3 regions of the Staphylococcus lugdunensis genome follow, and region 2 is predicted to be linked to each of the others. Evidence: riboswitches for the same ligand, from Rfam matches in the RefSeq annotation. Region 2 holds a riboswitch; each other region holds the start of a gene.

Region 1 (3,293 bases), 280 kb from region 2:
CTTTAAGCAATGGTTTGTCTGGTGCTACAAAGAACCAAAGTATTACTGCAATTACTGCTGGAATAATAAGCAATTGGAAAGTCATTGTCCATCCCAAAGAACTTACTAACGCACCTGCTAAGAATGGACTTACTAATGCACCGATATTGCCCCATAGGTTCATCCAACCTGATACAGTACCGGCAAAATTACGTCCAATATCATTAGCTGCTGCCCAACTCATTCCCATTGAAATACCCATACCACCAAGTCCTAATGATAACCAGAAAATAGTGACATATAGATTTTCCGTATGCACGGCAAAGAAAATGGCTACAGCAAAAACAATAAATCCTACAATCGCAATCACACCTCTAGATACAAAACGTGATTGACCTGTACTTAAAATTTTATCTGAGATTGCACCCGCTGATAAAATGAGGAAGAACATAATTAACCAAGGCAATGAACTAATTGCCATATCTTTAAAAGCAACATGATATTGTTCAGTTAAATATGTAGGCAACCAAATTAAGAATAATGTAATGATAAATTGCACTACAAAGTATTGTCCTGCAATGGCATAGAAACTAAAACGACGGAAGAATTGTCCCCAAGGTGCTACTGATTTTGATGTTTGCACAATATCACGATTTTCCATAATAAAACGTTTTTCTGCTTCATTTACCATTTTATGCTGTTCTGGTAAATCTTTAGCGATAATTCCCCAAAGAATCGCAATTAATATACCTGCAGCACCAAAAATATAGAACACTGCCTCCCAGTTAAATGCATTAACAATGGCTATCGTTACAATGGGTGCGAGCACAGGGCCAAAATAAGAACCTGCAAGCAATGCACTTGAAGCACGACCTTTTTCTGTTTTAGAGAACCATGTCGAGTTAAAAACTGCATTTGATGGATACATTGGTGCTTCCCCAACACCAAATAAAAATCTTACAAAGTAAAGCAAGCCATGGTGCTTAATCATACCTGTAAAAATAGTAAAAGCACTCCACCATAATAATGCTATCGTAATCATTTTTCTTGGCCCAAATTTTTCGGCTAACATTCCTGAAGGTACCTGCATTAATGCATAACCTAATGAGAAGAATGAAGCTAATAACCCAAATTGCTTTTTGTCCATTCCTAAATCTGCCATCATTTGTGGCGCGATATAAGAAATATTTGAACGGTCCATGTACGCAATGACACCAATAATAAAGAACGCGATTGCAAAGTACCAACGAACATTACTTCTTTTTTGAATCATAACTTTTGTTACTCCTTAAATTTTGTCGTTTCTTAAATTGCTGTTGAAGAAGTTTCAAAAAAGTCTGTCTAACGATGTTATATGACTCCCTTTTTAACACTGTCATCATAGGCTTTTTAAGTTATTTTTTTATCATATTAGCAGATTGCGGAAGCGGTTTCAATATTAAATTCACATTTTTGTCAATTTTTTTATATTTTTTGCATATTCTTAGCCGTCACATCGGAATAATTTGACTATTTTTATGTTAAATGCCCATAAAATCAGTACCTCAATGAATTTTAACTAATTATTTGAATTTAATTTCTATAAACTTTAATGCATAAAACCAACAAATATACATCGAATTATTTGCAATAATTTGAATTACCTATTAAAACAATTAATATTTGTTATTTTGCCTTTATTCATGCACATTTAAGCATATATCTTTTATCAAAAACGTATCTCTATAAATTAAAAACAGTATTAAAATTTGAATTCAGCCATATTCTTTTGTAGAATGTAGTTAAATTAAACGCTAATAATCATATAATCATCCACTGGAAGTGCCTTTTATCTTAAGGCTGAGAGTAAAGAAGAGACTTTATAATTCCTGGAACCTGATCCAGACAGTACTGGCGTAGGGAAGTGGCGAAGGATATAAAGTAACGATACTATACGCTATTCCCTACTTGGGTTTAGCGTTTTTTTAATTTAAATGAGGTGATGTTCATTTTCATTGCGATAACAGAATATAAATTTTTAGACAACAACGATTTGCAGCACTTTCTTACTATCGAGCAGGACATAGATTTTTTACTTTTTAGAACTTCTATGTCTCAGAAGGAATTACAGCACTTTATTCAACAGTTAATTTATCAGGGATTTCCAAAATCTAAGATGATGATACACAGTGATGTCAAGCTGTTAAATACATTGGGATTACAGAATATTCACTTCCGAGAAAATGATGCACAAGCATTTCAACTTAAGTCTAAATATCCTGACATACACGTATCTATGTCTACACATCATTTATCTTCGGTAATCCGGGCTTATGAAGCGGGACTTGACGCGGTCTTTTTTGGGCATATTTTTCCTACACCTTCAAAACCCAATTTACCGCCACGTTCTCAAGTTGAAATCGATTCGGTATTAGAAGTTCCCATCCCTGTATATGCAATTGGTGGTATAACAACGGATACTATCCGCAAACTATCCCCCAAATTTGCTGGAATATGTGCAATTTCTTTCTTTATGAAATCATCCGCTTCAGTTATTCATCAATTTCGAAAGGAGTGGCATCATCATGCATGATGTACTAATTATTGGTTCAGGTGTCATCGGCATGTCCATTGCACGTTCTTTAAGTGAAAGCCATTTGGATATTGCGATTGTTGATAGAGATGTTCCTGGCAAACATGCTTCTTATAAGGCAGGTGGAATGTTAGGCGCTCAAAATGAATTTACTTATGACAGCGCTCTATTTCGTCTCGCGCTTGAATCGCGAGCTATGTTTCCTGATTTAGCCGCAGACTTATTTCAAGAAACAGGTATCGACATTCAGTTTCAAAATTCTGGGTTAATTAAAGTAGCTAGCAGCAAAGATGATGTTAATCACTTAATGGCTCAGTATGAATTTTTAAATGCACATGATTCAAGTGTCACTAAATTAAGCGATAACGCTTTAAAGCAACTTTCACATGGCACAATCAATCCTAGTCCATTATCAATTTATATCCCAAAAGACGGACAAATTAATGCACATCATTACACACAAGCCTTATTAAAATCGATTTTAAAGCGTGATATTCATCGATACTATGAAACAGAAGTTACCAATATACGTAAAGATAATGGCTTTTATCAAGTTATGACAACAACCGGTACATTATATGCGCAAAAAGTGATTGTCGCAGGAGGTGCATGGTCATCAGAATTACTTGAACATTATCATTTGCCACGTAAAGTTATCGGGGTAAAAGGTGAAGTTATTTTAGTCGAACATAATGACTTGAAACTTACCGAAACCGTTTTTATGACAAATGGTTGCTATATT
Region 2 (3,293 bases):
AGGGTTTAATTATACTTAAATACACTGTTATTATTTTTTCAATATTTACTTTGCTATTTGGATTGTTTAATACTTTAAGTTTAATAATTTTATCATTCATCATTTTTATACTAGGACTTTTTGTCGGCCTTGTTCCTGCCTTACTATCAACTCTAATATCTCAAAGGTTCGAAAGTATCAAAGGAAAGGTTTTAGGTGTTTTTAATTTTGTAAGATATATAGGTATGACTATAGGTGCAATATTAATTGGATTGGTGCCTCAAACATTTATGCCTTATTATTTTGCAAGTGTATCTTTAGTTCTAATCTCAATATTTATATATGCTAATACAGAAATATTTAAGGAGATGTTCAATAATAAAAAGTAATTTCATTTTATAATTTTTAAAATTATAAAAAGACAAACCCCCCTTTATAAAAAGTAGGTTTGTCTACAATCAAACCCTCCCTTATAACGGGTGGTTTTGATTAGTGTCGGTGATAACGTGGGAATAATAATTCATTAGTGAAATAAAGTTGTGAATCAATGGGTTGTACGATTTTATCGTTTTCGTGTAACCATAGTTGTAAATCATTGTAATAATCGGAGCTCATTGATAAATCATTAGTAAAACAATGGGCTGTAGCTTGTATGGTTTGTTGGTTTAATGCATCATATACATCAGTGTGCGTATAAGCACAATAAATTGCAATCGCTTCATCCAAATGTTGATGAATATAATCTATAGCTTTTTTAATGACAGTGATAAAACGTGATAATTTATCATGCTGTATTTTGAGGTGTTGTGGAGAGGTAATCAATATTAATTGACAAAAATCTGGAACATTATAATCTTTAAGAGCGAAGAAATCGACATTTAAGCCACGTAATTTTGCTTCGATTATTTCGAAATTTTCAAAGATTAACGTTGCTGCGTCTGCTTTGTCCTTCTCTAATGCATCTGTATGATAAAAGCTATTGTTCACAGGAATCAAATCACCTTCCTGATATGTAGCACCATCGGCTTCAATCATTGTTTTAACAATTGCAATACCACCGGAGCCTGGTGCCCCAGGATAGGTTAAGCGTTTTCCAATAAGGTTACGTGGACGAGTTATTGCTTTATCTTTGTTGAACATGACACCACCGTTAGTGTGCAAGAATCGTGCGAAGCCAACAACATCTTTAGCGTTAGCACGATCTTCAACTAAGTGAATAGGTTCTGTTATCGCTATATCCATTTTGTTGTTTTCAATTTCAGATAGTGCATCGAAATGCGCTTCTGGCTCAATCATATGTACGTCAAGTTGTGCGTCTGCAAACCAGCCTTTTTCAATGCCAATGATCAGCGGCATATGATCTGGATTTAAAAACCATTCTAAACCAACTGTTAGTGTATCCATTATCTTTTCTCCTCCTATTAAAATAAGCATTCACGTAGCAAAAGTGAATGCTTGTGTTTAACAAGAAAAAGATTGATATCAAAAGGACTACGCATCAATGACGCACAAGGTTCACTTTCCTACGCTGGTACTAACCATCAGGTTCAAGGGTTGAAACAAAGTTTCTCTCAGCAGCGATTACTGCACCCCCAGTGATCATTTACATATACAACATAACATAACAACATAAGTAAATAAAATTGGTATATCATAATTGAATGATGCATTGATATGACCTATTCTAAAAGTGAACATATTTATAATTTTTTTAATGTTAAGAGGGTTAAAATGTTAATAAGCAATGATTACTTGTATTATTTAACTATTATCATCGAGGTGTTCATTCTTGTAATAATACTTTGGGCGTATTTGCGTCTGAGTCGACAATGGCAATCTAAGCAGCGACGTATTTTAGTGATTAGCTACCAACTTGGTTTAATGGCAGCATTTTTAATTGAATTATTAGATGCGCTACTACCAGAGAATATATTTGGAAATGTTGTATTTGATGATTTATGGGGTTTTTCTACTATGATTGGATTGATTGAACTTAAGCGCCAACATTTTACCAAAGTATGGTGGCTTATGCCGACAACATTTTTGAGTGCTGTATTATTCATTATCTTTATACTATTAGGGCCATTAGATTACTGAACATAGGAAACGAGAGCGGATAAGCATATTTAACTATTGAACAATGCTAAAGATTCACTAATTTGTGAAATAAAGTTAATAGTTAATATGTTTATTTTTTGTTTTTGTGAAGATACTGCTAGAGAAAATGAGAAAACACTTAATCTCACGTATCTTATTTAAAAGTTGTAAAGTTTGAATAAAGTAAAACGATAAGTACACATTAATTCAATCGTAAAAAACGATAACATGGAGCGTTATTTAGTACAGACTATATTATTTTATCATTTATATATATTATAATAAATTTTGTTTATTTTAGTAGCTGAAATGATGATTATTCTTTATCATGAGTATGTTTAAAACTTGGTTTTTCGTGTTTTGAGTCATTTGAAGCATGTTGGTTTTGTCGTTTAATTTGTTTGCGCTGACTTAATGAGAGAAATATTTCCATAATTCCCAGTGCAATTGCAAAGATAGATACAATATCAATACCATTAAATAAACGTACAATCCCAACGATAATTAACATAAGCCCTAGAACGAATGAGAAATTAAAGATGCTTTTCATTTATATCACCTCTTTATCAATATTGTAACTTACGATACAAGATTTTCGAATGATAGTATTTTAAATTATCATACACCGTGTTTTTATACGAATTTTTAAACGAAAAGAATATCCATACGACTATAAGTTTCTTATTTGGAAACTTTATTTCCTTGATATTGTCATATTAGAAATACAATTTAGTTCAACTGCTAGATACAATAAATGTAAGGAGTTGTTTAATATGATTAAAATTAATAAGGTTATAAAAGCGCAGCGGACTAAACTAGGATTAACGCAAGATAAATTGGCTGCATATTTAGATATCACAAAGCCAACTATTTCAAAATGGGAAAATGGTAGTTTAATGCCTGATATTCAGTTGTTACCAAAGCTTGCAAAATTATTTAATATGAGTGTGGACGAATTATTGGATTATCAAGATGTATTAACGAAAGAAGACGCTACTCATCTATGTCAACAATTGTCTAAACAATTGACTAATCATTCGTATGGGACATTTTTAACTGCAGTGAGAGAGAGTTGTCATAATAACAATAATGAGTATTCATTTTTATTGTCAATCATTGCGTTGCTGATGAATCATATTTATTATGCTGAAAATGAGGAACAACGTCTAGATACGATTCAATTTGCACAAACATTATGCGATATAGTTGAAGAAAAA
Region 3 (3,293 bases), 110 kb from region 2:
TTTAAAAGATCCTTGAATATTATCATATTGGTCAACGTAATTTGTAAACGTGTAGGTTGTTTTATTCGTGTTACTATCATATTTACCTTTAGCTATAATTGCACCATTTGCATCTCTTAATTCTGTGTCCGATGATGGTAACGAAAATCCTCCAGGTCTAATATATTGTCCATAGCCTATCGTAAATGTATCTCCACTTTTAACGCTATTGTCAACGGTATAATCTGCTTTTAAAGATAAAATATCTCCAGAAGTCACCCATAATTCACGTTGACCACTAGCATTTGTATGTGCAGTTCTACCTTCCACTGCTATATCTATATTTGAAAATTTAATTTTGTCACTCACATCTTTACCTGTTGGTGTAGCTGCTGCTAATGCTCTTACTCTATAATTACTACTCAATGCACGCGTTGTTGGAGATGTTGAAGCAGCTGCAGTTACAGGAGTTGCAGGAGTTCTAACACCATAGTCAGGGTTTGTAATGTCTGCTTTTAAGGTTTCTGCCACAATTGTATTATCTAAATCTCGTTTAGAACGTGGCTTAAAAGCTTTCTTAGTAACTAGTGAAGCTTTAACTTGTTCTTTCGTTTGATGGTTCACGCCAATTTGGCTCAATTTTTTATCAGCATATTGTACATGTGTCTCATTCGTATTGGTGGATACAGCTTGGTTTGTAGCTGATGCATTTTGAGCAGCTGTTACTAACTTTTCTGAACTTTCTTGTTGTTGAATTGTCGATTTATGATTTTGATGTTGTCTAGCTTCTTTTTCTGTTGATTTGTTAGCAGTATCTTTATGCGAGACATTGTTTTGATTTGATGTTTGTAAATCTTTTGCATGCAGTGATTGATTTTCTGTTATCTGCTGGTTTGTTGAAGATGGATTTTCAGTGTGATCTATCGTTGTTTTATCTTGAGTGCTTGGTGACGTGGCGTTAGTTTGAGAAGAAACATTATTATTTGTTGTTTGTTCTGTGGTTACTGTTGTATCAGCTTGAGAACTTTCTTGTTTATCGCTATGGTTTTGAGATATGGATTGTTGTTTTTCAGCTGCCTCAGCTTCATGATGCCCTAAGAAAAGTGTGGCACCTACTAATATTGAAGCTGTACCTACTGTAAATTTTCTGATTGAATATTTGTTTAGTTTGTTTGGGATAAAATCCATGCGTTGTGACGAGTTTCTCTTTCTGTTAGTCATTCACTGACCTCCTATAGTTGGTTAAAATAGTTGTCATTGCATATCAAACTCTATTTTATTTCCTAGATGTATATGAGAATTTTGATATATAGTACAAAATAATTATAATAATACATTTTAATCTATATAATTAGAGTAATAATACAATGATATATGAATTATAACAGATTTATCACTATTTAATATTACGCATTTTAATTATATTAAATGTTTTTTAATCATAATTTCGCTTAAATATTCATTTCAAGTACAAAATGTATATTAATAGAAAGTTTATAGTTACATTATTTATCTTCTAATATAAATTTTTTATATTCTAAGAAGAGATTATTCCTCTATTTTCTCGTTACAACTTAAAAAGCCTCAACAATTAGTCATAAAATCCTACTTGCTGAAACTAATATTGTTCTTCTTTCCTTAAATGTTTACGTGATTACTAAATTAATGTATCTTGACAATGTGAATGAAAAGTTTTAAATTGAAATTAAAGTTAAATATATGCACTAGGGGTGTTTTTATAACTGAGAATAGGCGTGGCCTTAAACCCTTTGAACCTGATCTAGTTGATACTAGCGTAGGAAAGTGTGTGGAACCTAATATTAATATGTCTAATGGCCTCTTTTATTTTGAGTCCGTTATTTATGATAGTTTTACGTTGCGCAACTTTCCTAGTGAAGGTTGCGTATTTTTTTCTTTAATATTCTTTATAAGGAGGTTCACAATGGCAAAAACTGTATTAGTAACTGGAGCTAGTCGTGGCCTTGGTTCTGTTATAGCACGCACTCTAGTCGCTAAAGGATTTCAAGTTGTGATTAATTATAATCAAAGTCAAACAGCGGCCGAACAGTTAATGCAAGAGCTAGGAGCTCAAACTATTGCATTACAAGCAGATGTTCGTAATCGTGAGCAAGTGAATGCGATGGTAGCTAGTGCAATCGATCATTTTGGACATATCGATGCTGTTGTTAACAATGCATTAGTTAACTTTAAATTCGATCCTGACGCACAAAAATCCTTCAAAGATTTATCTTGGGACGATTATCAAGCACAACTAGATGGAACCTTGAAAGCAAGTTTTAATGTTATTCAAAGTGTACTACCTCAATTTATTGAGCATAAACAAGGTTCTGTAGTAAATATCGGTACAAATTTATATCAAAACCCAGTTGTTCCTTATCATGAATATACAACTGCAAAAGCGAGTATTATCGGTTTTACTAGAAATATTGCTGCTGAACTTGGTCAATATGGTATCACTGCTAATGTCGTCTCAGGGGGCTTACTTAAAACAACAGATGCCAGTGCAGTTACGACACCGGAAGTATTTGATTTAATTGCAAGTACAACACCGTTACATCAAGTTACAAGCCCGCAAGATGTTGCCAACATGGTTGTCTATCTATGTTCAGATGAAGCTAAACAAATTACAGGACAAAATATAACTGTAGATGGTGGCTTAACAATGAATTGATTGTCCATTTGAACGCCATTATTAATTTTAAGAGTTGGACACTTCTAACCCAATAATCGTTATAAATGTAGCTGTATTGGAGTGTATATATATGTATCAACAGCAACAACGTCAAATGCATATTGGCGTCTTAGTTTATGGTTGCGGTCATCATCAAGCAGCTTGGCAAATGCCTGATTCTGCAGTTGAACGGCTTGGTGATGTTTCATACTACCAAGAGTTAGCACAACTTGCTGAACGAGGTTGTTTAGATATTGTCTTTTTCGCAGACAATCAATCCTTTAATGCCAATGACTCAAGTGCAATGCCTGCCTTTTGGTTTGATCCACTCATAAATTTAACAGCCATATCACAAGTAACTCAGTACGTCGGTCTGGTCCCAACTATTTCGAGTACATTTTCGGATCCTTATACTGTTGCCAGACAATTGCTTAGTCTTGACCATATGACAGGTGGACGGGTTGGTTGGAATTTAGTAACATCGATGACTGATATAGAAGCACAAAATCATAGTATGACAGAGTTACCTAATCATGAAGCTCGCTACGCTCGTGCACAAGAATTTGCTGCAGTCATGCAACACTTGTTTACAAACTGGAAAGCAACAGATATTGTTGCCGAT

What was found. A riboswitch is a leader RNA that binds a small molecule or an ion and turns the genes downstream of it on or off. The one in region 2 is predicted to bind thiamine pyrophosphate.
Region 1: another riboswitch for thiamine pyrophosphate. It lies ahead of AL499_RS09075 (thiamine phosphate synthase); the one in region 2 lies ahead of AL499_RS07870 (ABC transporter substrate-binding protein).
Region 3: another riboswitch for thiamine pyrophosphate. It lies ahead of AL499_RS08380 (3-oxoacyl-ACP reductase); the one in region 2 lies ahead of AL499_RS07870 (ABC transporter substrate-binding protein).

Annotation. Positions count from the first base shown of each region.
Region 1 covers NZ_CP014022.1:1,955,242-1,958,534, reverse strand. The annotation lists gene AL499_RS09080 (pyruvate MFS transporter) at 1-1,252, opposite strand, end outside; TPP riboswitch at 1,787-1,898, shown strand; gene AL499_RS09075 (thiamine phosphate synthase) at 1,961-2,551, shown strand; gene thiO (glycine oxidase ThiO) at 2,544-3,293, shown strand, end outside.
Region 2 covers NZ_CP014022.1:1,674,494-1,677,786, forward strand. The annotation lists gene AL499_RS07865 (MFS transporter) at 1-368, shown strand, start outside; gene AL499_RS07870 (ABC transporter substrate-binding protein) at 469-1,383, opposite strand; TPP riboswitch at 1,483-1,583, opposite strand; gene AL499_RS07875 (hypothetical protein) at 1,711-2,076, shown strand; gene AL499_RS07880 (tripartite tricarboxylate transporter permease) at 2,393-2,626, opposite strand; gene AL499_RS07885 (helix-turn-helix domain-containing protein) at 2,850-3,293, shown strand, end outside.
Region 3 covers NZ_CP014022.1:1,782,941-1,786,233, reverse strand. The annotation lists gene AL499_RS08385 (SdrD B-like domain-containing protein) at 1-1,200, opposite strand, end outside; TPP riboswitch at 1,696-1,798, shown strand; gene AL499_RS08380 (3-oxoacyl-ACP reductase) at 1,922-2,671, shown strand; gene AL499_RS08375 (LLM class flavin-dependent oxidoreductase) at 2,763-3,293, shown strand, end outside.